DNA from 2 places in the Lysinibacillus sp. FSL K6-0232 genome. Region 2 is predicted to be linked to the other one. Evidence: a T-box and tRNA genes for the amino acid it is inferred to sense, from the RefSeq annotation. Region 2 holds a T-box; the other holds one or more tRNA genes.

Region 1 (7,163 bases), 1.0 Mb from region 2:
CTCTACTGTACTCCCCTATGTCTATTTGCACCTTCACTGTTTCAGGTTCGATGATAACATCCAGTTTATTCAAATCTCGGTCTAATACTTTTACTGCCGCTTCCTGTGAGAAGGATTGCTTTAAGCCTTGCTCACCTGTAACAGTTGCTTTTACATAACTGATGCTTTCAATAGCGCTTTTCGCACCTGTTATATAAACAGTCGGTGGATCGGCTACCATATCCTTCAATATATAGCCCTCTTCAATTAAACGACTATTCATTTCAGGGTCTACACGGAACTCCTGTGTTACTTTTTCCTCAATATTGACACGTACTGTTTCAGGGTCTAATGTGACATCTAGCTTTTCTGAAATATTTTCATACTGTAGATTTACATCATGTTCTCCCATTAATAAGTTACTTAAATCAACAAACACCGAAAAATCCTTTGATGCCTTTGTTTTAAGCACCAATGCCATTGGACCTTCTATCGTAACATCTACCGTTTCAGGCAAGCCTGTGACAATAAAGTTTTCATTATCATAATAAACATCTACTGGCACATCATGAATGACATCTTTCTGTTCATTCGATGTTGTTTTATTTATTGGAGATAGCTCAGTACGAACTGAGAAAAAAAGCAAAAATGCCAAAAATAGCGCGATAATTCTTAATACCCAAGGGCTATCCATCATTTTATCCATTCTTTTTCCCCCTCCAAGTCAACTTAGAGGCTGCATTTGATTCCTGTGCTGATCCGAACCACATTTTGCGTAGCAATGTTTCGAATTCCTCTAGAGAAAGATTGCGGTGGAGATTACCATTTAACGTAATACTGATTGCACCTGTTTCCTCTGATACAACAATTGTAATCGCATCTGTCACTTCACTTAAGCCAAGGGCAGCACGGTGGCGTGTTCCTAGCTCTTTTGAAATAAACGGACTTTCAGAAAGCGGTAAATAACAGGCTGCTGCTGTAATTTTATCTCTTTGCATAACCACTGCTCCATCATGTAGCGGTGTATTTGGTATAAAGATATTGATAAGCAACTCTGATGAAATTTCAGCATTTAGTCCTATACCTGTTTCAATATATTCATTTAGGCCCGTTTCCTTTTCAATAGAAATTAACGCACCTATTCGACGTTTGGCCATATAGCTAACAGATTTTTTCATAGCCTCAATAAGCCTTGTCTGTTCCTCCTCTACTTGACTAGAAGAGCGCTGGAATAGCTTCCCTCGACCAATCTGCTCAAGCCCACGCCTAATTTCAGGTTGGAATATAATAATAATCGCTAGGAAACCATACTCAATTACTTGTTGTAGCATCCAACCAAGCGTTTGTAACCCTAAAAGGTCTGTTGCGATGCGCGCAATAATAATGACGAAAATCCCTTTTAGTAATTGAACAGCCTTCGTACCTTTAATGAGGGTTAAGACTTTATAGACAACGTACCAAACAAGCAGTACATCAATGAAGTTAATAGCAATATTCACAGGCGTTAAATCTGTGAAATATTCGATAATTTGCATGTGGCATCCCCCACTTTTCATTACGAATCCATACACATTTAAGTATATCACATTCTTAACAATGTAACTTTTTTCAAATAAAAAGTCTACTCAAAAGAGTAGACTTTTCAGCCTCTCACGTGCACTATTGTTTAGGACGTATAGAGTGTTATTTAGTTTCGTCTTTGTCATCAAATGTCATGGCTGATTTTACAGAGTTTTTAATCTTATACCATAACCATTCAAACACTTCATCAATTTCTTCAATTTTACCTGAAACGACTGCTGAAGATGCCATATATTGCCCGTTAATTACTGTGACGTCACCATCAACTTCACCTTCAATAATCAAATCGCCATTTTTCACAACAATATCGCCCTTCACCACTTCTCCTTCAGGCACAATTACCGTTTGACCATCCACTACTAAATTTGGTTGCTTGGTCACAGAGAAGTTTTGATCATCCATAAAGCTACCAAGCAATGTAGCGCTCATGAATAAGCAAAATACTGCTGCTGCCACAAAGAATGGATGCCGGCGTATCCATTTTTGTATACCTACTCGACTTTTTGGTTTTGGTAAGCGAGCCATCACTGCTGTTTCAAAACCGGGAGGCGCTGTAATGTGGGAAGCACTTTTCACAAAGGCGATTGTTTCACTTAATTCTTGCATCATTTGTTTACAATCATTACATGTATGCAAGTGCTCCTTCAGCTCTTGCTCATGCTCACGACTAATGTCACCGTCTAAATAATCATGCATATATTCTATAATATGCTCTGGACAAGTATTCATGACGCTCCCCCTCCTACAGATTGTTTAATTGTTTACGTAATGCCTCACGTCCGCGATGAATTCTTGTTTTCACCGTGCCAAGCGGCATATCCAAAATCTCGCTAATTTCTTGTAACGATAACTCTTCTATATATTTCAATACGATAACTGAACGATATTTATCCGGCAAACGTCCAATCTCATATTGAATGCGATCTTGTAGCTCCATCTGCTCTAACTGTTCCTCTGGTAGCTGGTCGTCTGCTGCAATTTGTGAATACATATCAAGCCCTTCTGTACCAGCTACTTCCGCATCTAAATAATAATCTGGCTTCTTTTTACGAATACGGTCTATACAAAGGTTTGTCGCTATGCGATAAAGCCACGTAGAAAATTTTCTTTTCTGATCAAAAGTATGCAGGTTCATATAAGCACGAACAAAGGCTTCTTGAGCAATATCCTCAGATTCCTGCTTGTTGCCTAACATTCGATAGCATACTTGGTACAGTTTGTGCTGATAGAGACTCACAATATCGGCAAATGCGTTTTGATCGCCTTTAAGCACTTGTTTTATTCTCTTATTTACTAACGCATCCATTGTGTTGACTTCTCCACCTTTACAACTGTCTTATACTATACGAACCATCAATAAGAAAAGTTTCGTTTTTTTTATTATAGCAAAAGATTTTTATGCAATGTGGCAATAGGCAATTTTTTGTCAAATATTATTTAAACCAGTGTTTCTCCAAATAAAGAACCCATTAATGCAACAGCAACATTTGCAGTTGTATTCTTTTCATCTAAAATTGGATTCACTTCTACAAACTCAGCTGACGTTAACATGCCTGATTCCTGTAGCATTTCCATTGCTAAATGACTTTCACGGTACGTAATTCCTCCAGGAACAGGTGTACCAACTCCTGGTGTATAAAGTGGGTCTAAACCATCTAAATCAAGTGATAAGTGTAAGCCATCTACATTGCGCTCTTTTAAATAAGCAAGCGCATCTTCCATAACACGCGTCATACCAAGTCGATCAATCTCATGCATTGTATACACTTTAATGCCTTGCTGACGAATCAATTCTCGCTCACCAGGGTCTACTGAGCGTGCTCCAATGATAATAACATTCTCTGGCTTAATTTTTGGTGCATGGTTACGAATTTGTACTAAACGTTCATGTCCTAATCCAATGCTTACCGCTAATGGCATACCATGAATATTACCAGAAGGCGTTGTTTCAGGTGTGTTTAAGTCTGCATGTGCATCAAACCAAATAACACCTAGATTATTATAATGCTCACCTAGTCCCGCTAGTGTGCCAATTGCAATGCTATGATCCCCGCCAAAAACAAGTGGGAATTTTTTCTCCTCTATTACTTCATGTACGCTATTAGCTAAAGCAGTACTTACTTCTACTACTTCCTCTAAGTTCAATAATTTTTCATCAACAACAGCATCTGCATGTTTGTGACTTACACGAATATCCCCTTGGTCATGCACCTCATGTCCAATAGCCTTTAAACGATCTACAATACCTGCATAGCGAATAGCGCTTGGCCCCATATCCACACCTCGTCGCGTTTGGCCATAATCTGATGGTACACCGATAATAGAAATATTTAGTTTATTCATGTTTTTATACCCCCTAAAAGTTATAAGATCATTGTAAACCCTAGACATCACTTGGCTCAACTTAACATAAATATGCATATTTATTCAAATTGAAATAGCATAAAAAAATCTCCTACCGTTATTAGTAAGAGATTAGTTATCTGTAGTTAATATAACACTTTTTAATATTGTTTATTCAAAAAAGTGAGCCATGAAGGACTCGAACCTTCGACCCTCTGATTAAAAGTCAGATGCTCTACCAACTGAGCTAATGGCTCATAAAAGAAAAAAATGGCTGGGGTACTAGGATTCGAACCTAGGCATGACGGAATCAAAATCCGTTGCCTTACCGCTTGGCTATACCCCAATCATTTATAAAAAACTGGTGGAGGGGGACGGATTCGAACCGCCGAACCCTAAGGAGCGGATTTACAGTCCGCCGCGTTTAGCCACTTCGCTACCCCTCCGAAATAACACAATAATGGTGGAGGATGACGGGCTCGAACCGCCGACCCCCTGCTTGTAAGGCAGGTGCTCTCCCAGCTGAGCTAATCCTCCATAGAAACAAGTGTTATATTACAGTTTATTTTCTTTTAAAGCCTGTACATTATAAATGGTGACCCCTACGGGATTCGAACCCGTGTTACCGCCGTGAAAGGGCGGTGTCTTAACCACTTGACCAAGGGGCCAAAATATTAAGTCTTAAACAAGACAAGAACTATAATAACATTACTTTTTAATTACCGCAAGACTTTTTTATAATTTTTTTATGTATAAATATATTTTAAAAAAGAGCAAAAAAATGGCTCCGAAGGCAGGACTCGAACCTGCGACAACCTGATTAACAGTCAGGTGCTACTACCAACTGAGCTACTTCGGAACAATAATGATATTCACTTTAGTATTGTAAAGCTCTTAAGTACATTTATTATTATAGCAACGATTATTAATAATGCAAGACATTTTGCAGATTTTTTTACGTTTTACAGTTAGAATGTTTTACCTCTCACCTCGAAATGTATAATAGTTCTCTATTAAAACTAATATTTCTATTTTGCATACCATATATTGTTGCTGTATATTATTGTAATTGTTAAAATAAAAATAGTTTTAGGAATTTTCTATCAAATTTCTTTAAGGGGGAATGTTTATATGGTAACTACAAACGATTTAATTGCACCTGAATTTTATAATATCACGGAGGAATTAGAAAAATTTTCTCAGGATAATGATCGCCAAGCCATTCGTTGGATAAATGCACAGCAGGAAAGACGAACAGTTTCTTATGCAGAGCTTATTCAAAAAATGAACCAGTATGCGAATGCTTTTACAAAACAAGGGCTTCAAAAGGGTGATCGTGTATTAGTGATTACCCCCCGCCTTCCAGAAGCATATTTTGTTTTTCTTGGCTGCTTAAAGGCTGGTATTGTCCCTATTTCGTGCTCAGAAATGCTACGTGCAAGTGATTTAGAATATCGTATGGAACATTCATCTGCTAGTGCAGTTATTGCCTATGGAGCCTTTACTGGCGAGGTTGATCGAATTACCTCTACCGTAGGAGCATTAAAAAATAAATTAGTTATTGGTACAGCAGTCGGCGATTGGGTATCTTTAGATGAATTAGCGAATACACAACCAACTACATTTACAGCTGTTACAACTAAGCGTGATGATATGGCATTCCTTTCCTATACTTCTGGTACGACAGGTAAGCCTAAAGGTGTTGTTCATTCACATGGCTGGGGTTATGCACATATTCGAACGGCTGCCTCACAATGGCTTTGTGTACGGGAAGGTGATTTAGTATGGGCAACAGCAGCTCCAGGCTGGCAAAAATGGATTTGGAGCCCGTTTTTATCAACGATAATGCTTGGTGCTACTGCATTCGTCTATCATGGCGGTTTCGATGCAAAAACATACCTTCAGCTTATTCAAGATGAAAAAATCAATGTCCTATGCTGTACACCGACTGAATATCGTATTATGGCAAAGCTTGATAATTTACAAGATTATAATCTATCCTCTCTTCGTAGCGCTGTTTCTGCTGGTGAACCATTAAATCGTCCAGTTATTGAAACATTTTTAAAGCATTTTGCTCTAAAAGTACGGGATGGCTATGGGCAAACTGAAAATACATTATTAATTGGCACACTCGAAAATACTGAATTACGCCCTGGCTCAATGGGTGTTCCAACTCCGGGTAATATTGTACGTATTATCGACCATGAGGGCAATGAAGCACCTGTTGGCGAAGTTGGTGATATTGCTATACACAAATCTTCACCAGCCCTATTCAAAGAATATTATCGAGAACCTGAGCGCACACAGGCTGCTTTCCGTGGTGAATGGTATATTACAGGAGATCAGGCAAAACGTGATGAGGATGGTTACTTCTGGTTTGAAGGACGTGGAGATGACATTATTATTTCATCTGGTTATACAATTGGACCATTTGAGGTAGAGGATGCATTAAATAAGCATGAGGCTGTCCAAGAATGTGCGGTAGTCGCTGCGCCAGATGAAATTAGAGGACATATTGTCAAAGCCTTTATTATCCTACGAGATGGCTTTAAAGAGCGTGATGAGGAAGCATTAATCAAAGAGCTTCAAGAGCATGTAAAAGCTTTAACAGCACCATATAAATATCCTCGTAGCATTGTCTTTATTGACGAATTACCAAAAACAACGTCTGGCAAAATCCGCCGTGTTGAGCTACGAGCAGCAACTGTTTAAAAGGATTTTTCAAAGGTTGTAATAAGAGGGCTGCTGGAATAGTCAGGTATTAACTGGCTTTTCCACAGTCCTTTTTTACTTAAGCAGGACACATCGCACCTGTGACAAGTTGCTTTTTAAGCATCCATTGCATAAATGCTTCCCATTCCTCAGCCGTTTTTAGCTGTAAATTATTGAAATAGCTAGCTATTTGTTGTCTATAGTGGGACATCGCTTCTTCATTTAACAACAGCTGCTCAAGTTGGTGGTGGAGGCTTTCATGTTTATTAAGCGTGTAGGCTAAACCCTTCTCTGTTAAATATCGCAAATTATGCTCTTCTTGCCCTGGTAAAACCGAATGAACAAAAATAGGTAGCCTCTTATGTAACACCTCGCTAATTGTTACACCACCTGGCTTTGTTATAATAGCATCCATTTGATCATACAAACAATTCATTTCTGTGCGTGATTCAATATAAGGTAATGGCGTAATATTTGGTAATTTCCAAGCAATAATTTTTTGATACAGCTTATTATTTTTACCGCAGAGAATATGGTAATGAAAGTGC
Region 2 (7,163 bases):
GTTGCCAGTGTAGAAGTAAAGATAAGCTTTTTTGTTTTCCCCTTTAATACCTCACAAATAACCTGTGCTTCGTTTGGAGAATAGCAAATATTATCATAGACAATATCCCATGTTGAATTAACAAGTGCTTGTGCTAATGCCTCGCTATTATTGCGATCAACAATGAATTGCTGTACATTTGAGCCGAACGGATGCTTCGTTTGACCACGCGTTAAAATGGTAACATGATGCCCCTCTTGAAGACAGAGCTCCACTAGCTTTTGACCAAAAAAGCGTGTACCTCCTAAAACTAATATATTCATGATATGCCCACCTCTTTAAAATAGTAGTCCTCTCTATCATGACAAAAAAATCAACCTACTACAATTTAAAGATGAAATGTAGTAGGTTATCTTAGTTCAGCAAATTCTTTTTGTATCGAAAGCGAAGCGTCAGCAATAGATACAGAAAACTTCTTCCTCTGTACTAAATTTAGCCATAGAAAAACTGCACCTGCCAATTGTTAGATGTGTCTAACAATTGGGATGCAGTTTATACGCTGGGGCGTAATTGATTGTTATTGAGTTGGTGTATCAGTAGGAGGAGGGGGGCTGGTATTTCCTCCGTTTGATCCTTCTTCAGGATTAGCTGTACCACCATTTCCATTGTTATTGCTAGGGTTTGAGCCATTGCCATTATCACTAGACCCATTGCCATTTGTAGAGCCGTTACCATTCCCTTCAGTGTCACCTTCATTACCCTCAGCAGGTGGTGGTGTTTCTTGATCTGGCTCTTGTTCTTGTTCCTCTTCACTTTCTTCTGGCTCAGGCGTGTTTTCACTACCGCCTGTAGAAACAACATTAGATTGCGCAGAGGTTAAACCTGTAATATCAACAGCGACAACAACATAGGCTTGTCCACTAGCAACAGTAATGCTTTGTGTTGACTCCAAGACAGAGGTTACTAATGTTTTGCCCCCATTTGTTACATTGTAAATGCGATAGCCTACAACGTCATTGGATGAACCTGACCAAGACAATCTTGAGCCATTAATCGAAGCACTTACAGCCGCTGGTGGGCTACTATCTGCTGGGAAATCCGCTGCTGATACAGATGACGTAGATAGTGATGAATTTTTCGGTAATAGGCTTGCAGGGTTCCCACCAAGTCTTCCTAACATTCGTTTAATAAAGTCTTGGTTAAGACCTACACCACCAGAGCGTACAAATTCAGCAGGTGTACTTGATAGCGCATTATATGTTTTTCCTTTAATTGTTACAACGCTGCCGCTTCCAGAGCCAAAGCTATTATCTGGCTGTGACGGGACAAAGACCTTCGCATTAAATAAATCTGAGCGTACAAGGCCAGCGTTTGCACAAGCTGCAGAAGGTGCTAAGCCTGAAATACCACAGAATGAAGCAGTGATGACATTTGGCGGTCTCGCAAAGCTTGTTGCTGGATCAATAAATTGTGGATCCACATCGTAAACAGCATTCATCAGTGTTGCCCATAGTCTATTAACACGAACACTAGGCTGTGAATACGTATTATTAAATGCATATAAGGTACGTGGCTGATCGTAGCCCATCCAAACACCAAGAGAGATATTCGGATTATATCCTACTAACCACACATCTTTATAATCTTGAGAAGTACCTGTTTTTGCAGCGAAATCAGAGGAGAATTTCAATGAATTTCGTGCAAGTGTACCCGTTCCTTGTGTTAAAACATCACGTAGCATATCTGTAATGATATACGATGTTTCTGGACTAAACACTTGGGTAGGTGCTACCTCATGCTGATAAATGATATTGCCATCTTGATCTTCAATTCGATCAATCATATAGGAATCAATAAACTGTCCACCATTTGCAAAGGTTGCAAAGGCATTTGTATTTTCTTCAACAGTTACACCTTCATGTAAAGCACCAATACCTGTTGCAAGGTTTGTGAAATCATCAGGATGTAATTTGCTGAAGCCCATTTTGACTAATAGATCAGCAGGACGTCTATTTAAAATGTCATTATATAAACGTAATGCTGAAATATTTTGAGAGTCTGCTAAAGCCTCACGCGCAGGAATAATCCCTCGTTCATCACTTGCAATATAGTTACTTGGACTCCATGAACCGATGGAGAATCTTACGTCAACTAAGGGGCTACCTGCACCAATTACACCATATTCAATCGCTGGTGCATAAACAAGTAGTGGCTTCATTGTAGAACCATTCGAACGATAAGCTTGTGTGGCATGGTTTACTTGTGTTGTTTTAAAATCTCGTCCACCGACAAAGCTTAAAATTCGACCTGTTGTGTTTTCAATTAAAATACTACCTACCTGTACTGGCATTTCGATATCAGTTTCCTCACCAGTTACAGGGTCCTTGCCTTTTCCAGTATACGTATGACCATAATATTGGAAGTTTTGCGCTGCTTTTTGCATAGCATCGTACATATCTTTATTAATCGTTGAATAAATACGATAGCCCTTCGAACGAACATCACGATCAGCTAAGATTCTATACTTTTCCCTTAGTTTCTTTTCGGATTTTAAACGCTCTGGATCAATACCATCCTCTTGTGCTAGTTTTTCTGCAATAATATCTATTGCACGACTTTCAAGCTCATATGTAAGCCATGGATAACGATCCTCCGCACGCATTTCTGGTCCGCGGAAATCGGCAGTAATATCGTAGTCGAGCGCTGCTTGATATTGTGCATCATCAATATAACCAGCTTCTTTCATGCGGTAAAGCACTGTTTTCATACGATCAATACCTGGTTGTAAAGCTTCCTCACTTTTTAGCTCACCTGTATTTGTAAATGGTGTATAGGCAAATGGAGCTTGTGGAATACCAGCTATGTATGCTGCCTGCGGAAGTGATAGCTCTTTCGCTTTGATGCCAAAAATCCCTTCAGCGGCTGTTTCAATACCTGCAATATTTCGACCTGATGAGTTACGACCATATGGAATAATATTTAAGTAAGCCTCTAATATTTCCTCCTTTGTCATAAAATGCTCTAAACGCATCGCAAGTAAAATTTCCTTTGCTTTACGTTCATAGGATACTTCATTTGTTAATACTTGGTTTTTAATAAGCTGTTGTGTTAGAGTAGAGCCACCTGTCTGTGTAGCAGAGTTTGTGACATCTTGTAATAATCCGCGGATAACCGCTTTTGGTACGATGCCATTATGCTCGCGAAAATATTCATCCTCTGTTGCAAGAACAGCATTGATAACATCTGGTGCAACATTGCTAAGTGAAGTTTCACGACGATCTAAATCTGTACGTAGTTTCCCAATATAAATATCATTAGCAAAATAAATCTCACTGGTTTCCTCATAGCTAAAAATTTGATTTCGCAACTCTTCTTTTGAGCGTAATGGCTCATCTTTCACAAGAGAAGCAAAATAACCAGCACCAACTGAACCGACAAATACAGTACCAACCAATGCGAAGACTAAAAATAGTAAAAATAAGTTCCAGGTAACACTACCTGAAATGCGTAATCTCTTCATCCATGTTCGTTCTAGTAATTCATCGATCTTTGCATTGATTTGTTGAATCTTATCTTTCAATGTATCGACCTCCTAAAATCTTGTTTATTATAGCACATATTGTTTTAGTAGGAACATAGTTATTGACTTTGAAAAAGATTCGTATAGAATAATGTGTATAGTTTTCTAGTGAGGAAGAGCTTGCAGTAGTATCTATACTCCCTGTTTAGAGAGCCAGTGGTTGGTGAAAACTGGTCATAGTGTAGAAACGAATTACGTGCTTGGAGCTTAGACGTGCGCGCCTGCGATAAAGGCGGTTGAATGAAGTGGAAGATGGTAGACACATCTTCAAGCTGGGTGGTACCGCGTTAATTGTCGATTTAACGTCCCTGCATGCAATTGTTTGCGTGTAGGGACTTTTTTTATCTTATTTGCAATTCAAGCCCCTACACGTGATAAAGTTCAACCATTTTAGGAGGAATCAAGATGACAAACGAATTATTACAAGATTTAGAGTGGCGTGGCTTGCTTTACCAACAAACAGATGCGGAAGGTATGGCTAAATTATTAGAGGAGCAATCCGTTTCTCTATACTGTGGCGTAGACCCAACGGCAGATTCTATGCATATTGGACATATTGTTCCTCTGTTAACATTACGTCGCTTCCAAAAAGCAGGCCATCGTCCAATTTTACTTGTTGGTGGTGCAACAGGAATGATTGGTGATCCATCTGGTCGTTCTGAAGAGCGTCAATTACAAACGGTAGAGCAAATTGATAAAAATGTTCAAGGTATCCGTAGTCAATTAGAGCGTATTTTTGATTTTGCAGAAGACGGTAATGGTGCACAGCTTGTCAATAATCGTGACTGGATTGGCAATATGAACACAATTGAGTTTTTACGTGATTACGGGAAATTAATTAATGTGAATTACATGCTCGCAAAGGATACAATTGCTTCACGTCTTGATACTGGTATTTCGTTTACAGAGTTTGCGTATACATTAATTCAAGGTATTGATTACAATCATTTATACAATCACTACAATTGCCGTATTCAAGTAGGTGGCTCTGATCAATGGGGTAATATTACAACAGGCTTAGAGGTTATTCGCAAAACACATGAGGAAGAAACAAAAGCCTTTGGGATTACAATTCCTTTAGTGACAAAAGCTGATGGTACAAAATTTGGTAAAACGGCAGGTGGTGCAGTATGGTTAGATGGCACGAAAACATCACCATACGAGTTCTACCAATTCTGGATCAATGCTGCGGATGCGGATGTTGTAAAATACTTAAAAATCTTTACATTCCTTTCTCGTGAGGAAATTGAAGCATTAGCTGTTTCTGTAGAGGAGGAGCCGCATTTACGGAAGGCACAAAAGGCACTTGCTGAGGAAATGACACGTTTAATTCACGGACAAGAAGCATTAGAGCAGGCAATTCGTATTACAGCTGCCTTATTCTCAGGCGACCTAAAAGCTCTTTCAGCGGAAGAAATGAAGGATGCCTTTAAAGATGTTCCTTCTATTGAAATGGCAAAAGAGGATAAAAACATTGTGGACCTTCTTGTAGAAGCGGGTATTTCATCATCAAAACGCCAAGCACGTGAGGATGTATCAAATGGTGCAATTAGTGTAAACGGTGAAAAGGTAACAGATTTACAATACGTAGTAGATGGCAAAGATCGCTTAGAAGATGCATTTAGCATTATTCGTCGTGGTAAGAAAAAATACCATATGGTGAAATTTGGCTAAATACAATACGAAAAACAACATCCCGCATGTATATTGTGGGATGTTGTTTTTTATAAGAAGCTTGGATATTCTATATGCTTATATGCCTTGGGATGTAATAGTTTTGCAAGCTTAATGGCCCCTTCAATAAGGCGGGGAGAAGGGCGACAATAAAGCCATTCCTCCATGACATATAGCTGTTGCCTTTGGATGGCATGCAACTCCTTGGCATCTGGACGCTTTAAGACATGGGCTGGCTTTATACGTTCAATAGCAACACCAACCCAAGCCAGCATAATATAATCAGGCTTACGCTGTACCACATCTGCCCAATCCGTTTGGACACTGGCCAATTCTACATCCTGAAAGAGATTGATACCGCCGGCGATTGCACTAATTGCTGTGAGCCAATTAATGTTGCCGGGGGTAAAAATAGGGTTTGGCCACCATTCCCAATAAAGCGTGGGCTTATCTGTAATTGTTTGTGCAATGTGCTGCATGCTGTCAATCGTTTGTAAATATTCCTGCACAACAGCTTGTGCACGCTGCTCCATATTGCAAACCTTACCAAGTGTAAGAAGGTCTTGCGCGATTTCGTCCAAGGAGTTTGCGTTAAACACAATATGTGGAATGTTTCGTTCTTTCAATGCTTGAATATTTTTTTCCATGCCCGGTACACTCAAAGAGGCAAGTACAAGATCAGGCTGCAATGCTTCAAGTGCATCCATATTAATCGATAAATCAGGACCAAGCTGTGGTAAATTTTTCACTGCTATAGGCCAATCAGAAAAATCATCCACACCAACAAGCTGATCGACTAGCCCTAAATAGGCGACAAGCTCTGTATTACTAGGACAAATTGAAATTAAACGCATAGGCTATCTCCTATCCTTTTTTAAGAAAAGTATAACGGGAGTTAGCTCTATAGACAATGAGCTTATCGTTACATAACATAGAAAAAGGTGGAGAAAATTTCCCCACCTAGAACATAACTCTATTAAGAAAGTGCCACAGCTTCAAGCGACTGCTCTTTCTTTGCAACAGGACCCATTGCATTTTTAATAATTTGTTTAATATCTTCTAATGTTGCTTTACGAGGATTTGTTTCTGCACAAACATCTAATAGCGCATTTTTCGCTAATATTTCAATATCCTCATCTTTTGCACCTAATTCACGGAAGCCGCTAGGAATGTTTAAATCCTTAGACAGCTTTTCAATCGCTGTAATTGCTTTTTCAGCAGCCTCACGCTTACTTAAGCCCTCTACATTTTCGCCTAATAATTCAGCAATACGAGCAAAGCGCTCTGTACGTGCTGTTACATTAAAGCGGCAAACATGTGGCAGTAAAATAGCATTACATACACCATGTGGTAGATTATAGAAGCCGCCTAGCTGATGAGCAATTGCATGGACATAGCCAAGCGATGCATTATTAAATGCCATACCCGCTAAAAATTGCGCATATACCATTTGCTCACGAGCCTCTAAATCAGTGCCATTCGCATAGGCACGTGGTAAATATTCAGGGATCAGTTGAAGTACCTTTTCAGCACATGCATCCGTAATCGGTGTTGCATTTGTCGAAACAAATGATTCAATAGCATGTGTTAATGCATCAATACCCGTTGCTGCAGTAAGTGCAGGTGGTAAACCAATCATTAGCTCTGGATCATTAATGGATAGTAAAGGTGTTACATGCTTATCCACAATCGCCATTTTTACTTTACGTGCTGTATCTGTAATAATTGTGAAACGAGTCATTTCACTTGCAGTACCAGCAGTTGTATTGATCGCAATATACGGTACAAGTGGATTTTGAGATTTATCAACACCTTCATAATCATGAATGCGTCCACCATTCGAAGCAATAAGTCCGATAGCTTTTGCTGCATCGTGTGCACTGCCTCCTCCAAGAGATACAATGGAATCACAATTTTCTGCATGGTACAC

The links. A T-box is a leader RNA that pairs with one kind of tRNA and senses whether it is charged. The one in region 2 lies ahead of tyrS (tyrosine--tRNA ligase), so its partner is inferred to be a tRNA-Tyr.
Region 1: it encodes a tRNA-Tyr, which carries the amino acid that the T-box ahead of tyrS (tyrosine--tRNA ligase) is inferred to sense. The anticodon was not compared.

What each region holds. Positions count from the first base shown of each region.
Region 1 covers NZ_JBBOYW010000001.1:3,925,190-3,932,352, forward strand. Annotated here, with positions in the region: gene MHB42_RS19350 (CdaR family protein) at 1-685, opposite strand, end outside; gene cdaA (diadenylate cyclase CdaA) at 678-1,514, opposite strand; gene MHB42_RS19360 (anti-sigma factor family protein) at 1,663-2,289, opposite strand; gene sigW (RNA polymerase sigma factor SigW) at 2,303-2,866, opposite strand; gene rocF (arginase) at 2,998-3,903, opposite strand; tRNA gene MHB42_RS19375 (tRNA-Lys) at 4,088-4,160, opposite strand; tRNA gene MHB42_RS19380 (tRNA-Gln) at 4,175-4,249, opposite strand; tRNA gene MHB42_RS19385 (tRNA-Tyr) at 4,266-4,349, opposite strand; tRNA gene MHB42_RS19390 (tRNA-Val) at 4,365-4,440, opposite strand; tRNA gene MHB42_RS19395 (tRNA-Glu) at 4,497-4,571, opposite strand; tRNA gene MHB42_RS19400 (tRNA-Asn) at 4,686-4,762, opposite strand; gene mbcS (acyl-CoA synthetase MbcS) at 5,035-6,615, shown strand; gene MHB42_RS19410 (MGDG synthase family glycosyltransferase) at 6,695-7,163, opposite strand, start outside.
Region 2 covers NZ_JBBOYW010000001.1:2,884,858-2,892,020, reverse strand. Annotated here, with positions in the region: gene MHB42_RS14070 (NAD-dependent epimerase/dehydratase family protein) at 1-302, opposite strand, end outside; gene MHB42_RS14065 (transglycosylase domain-containing protein) at 557-3,559, opposite strand; T-box leader at 3,662-3,872, shown strand; gene tyrS (tyrosine--tRNA ligase) at 3,965-5,233, shown strand; gene MHB42_RS14055 (cobalamin-binding protein) at 5,284-6,087, opposite strand; gene MHB42_RS14050 (iron-containing alcohol dehydrogenase) at 6,210-7,163, opposite strand, start outside.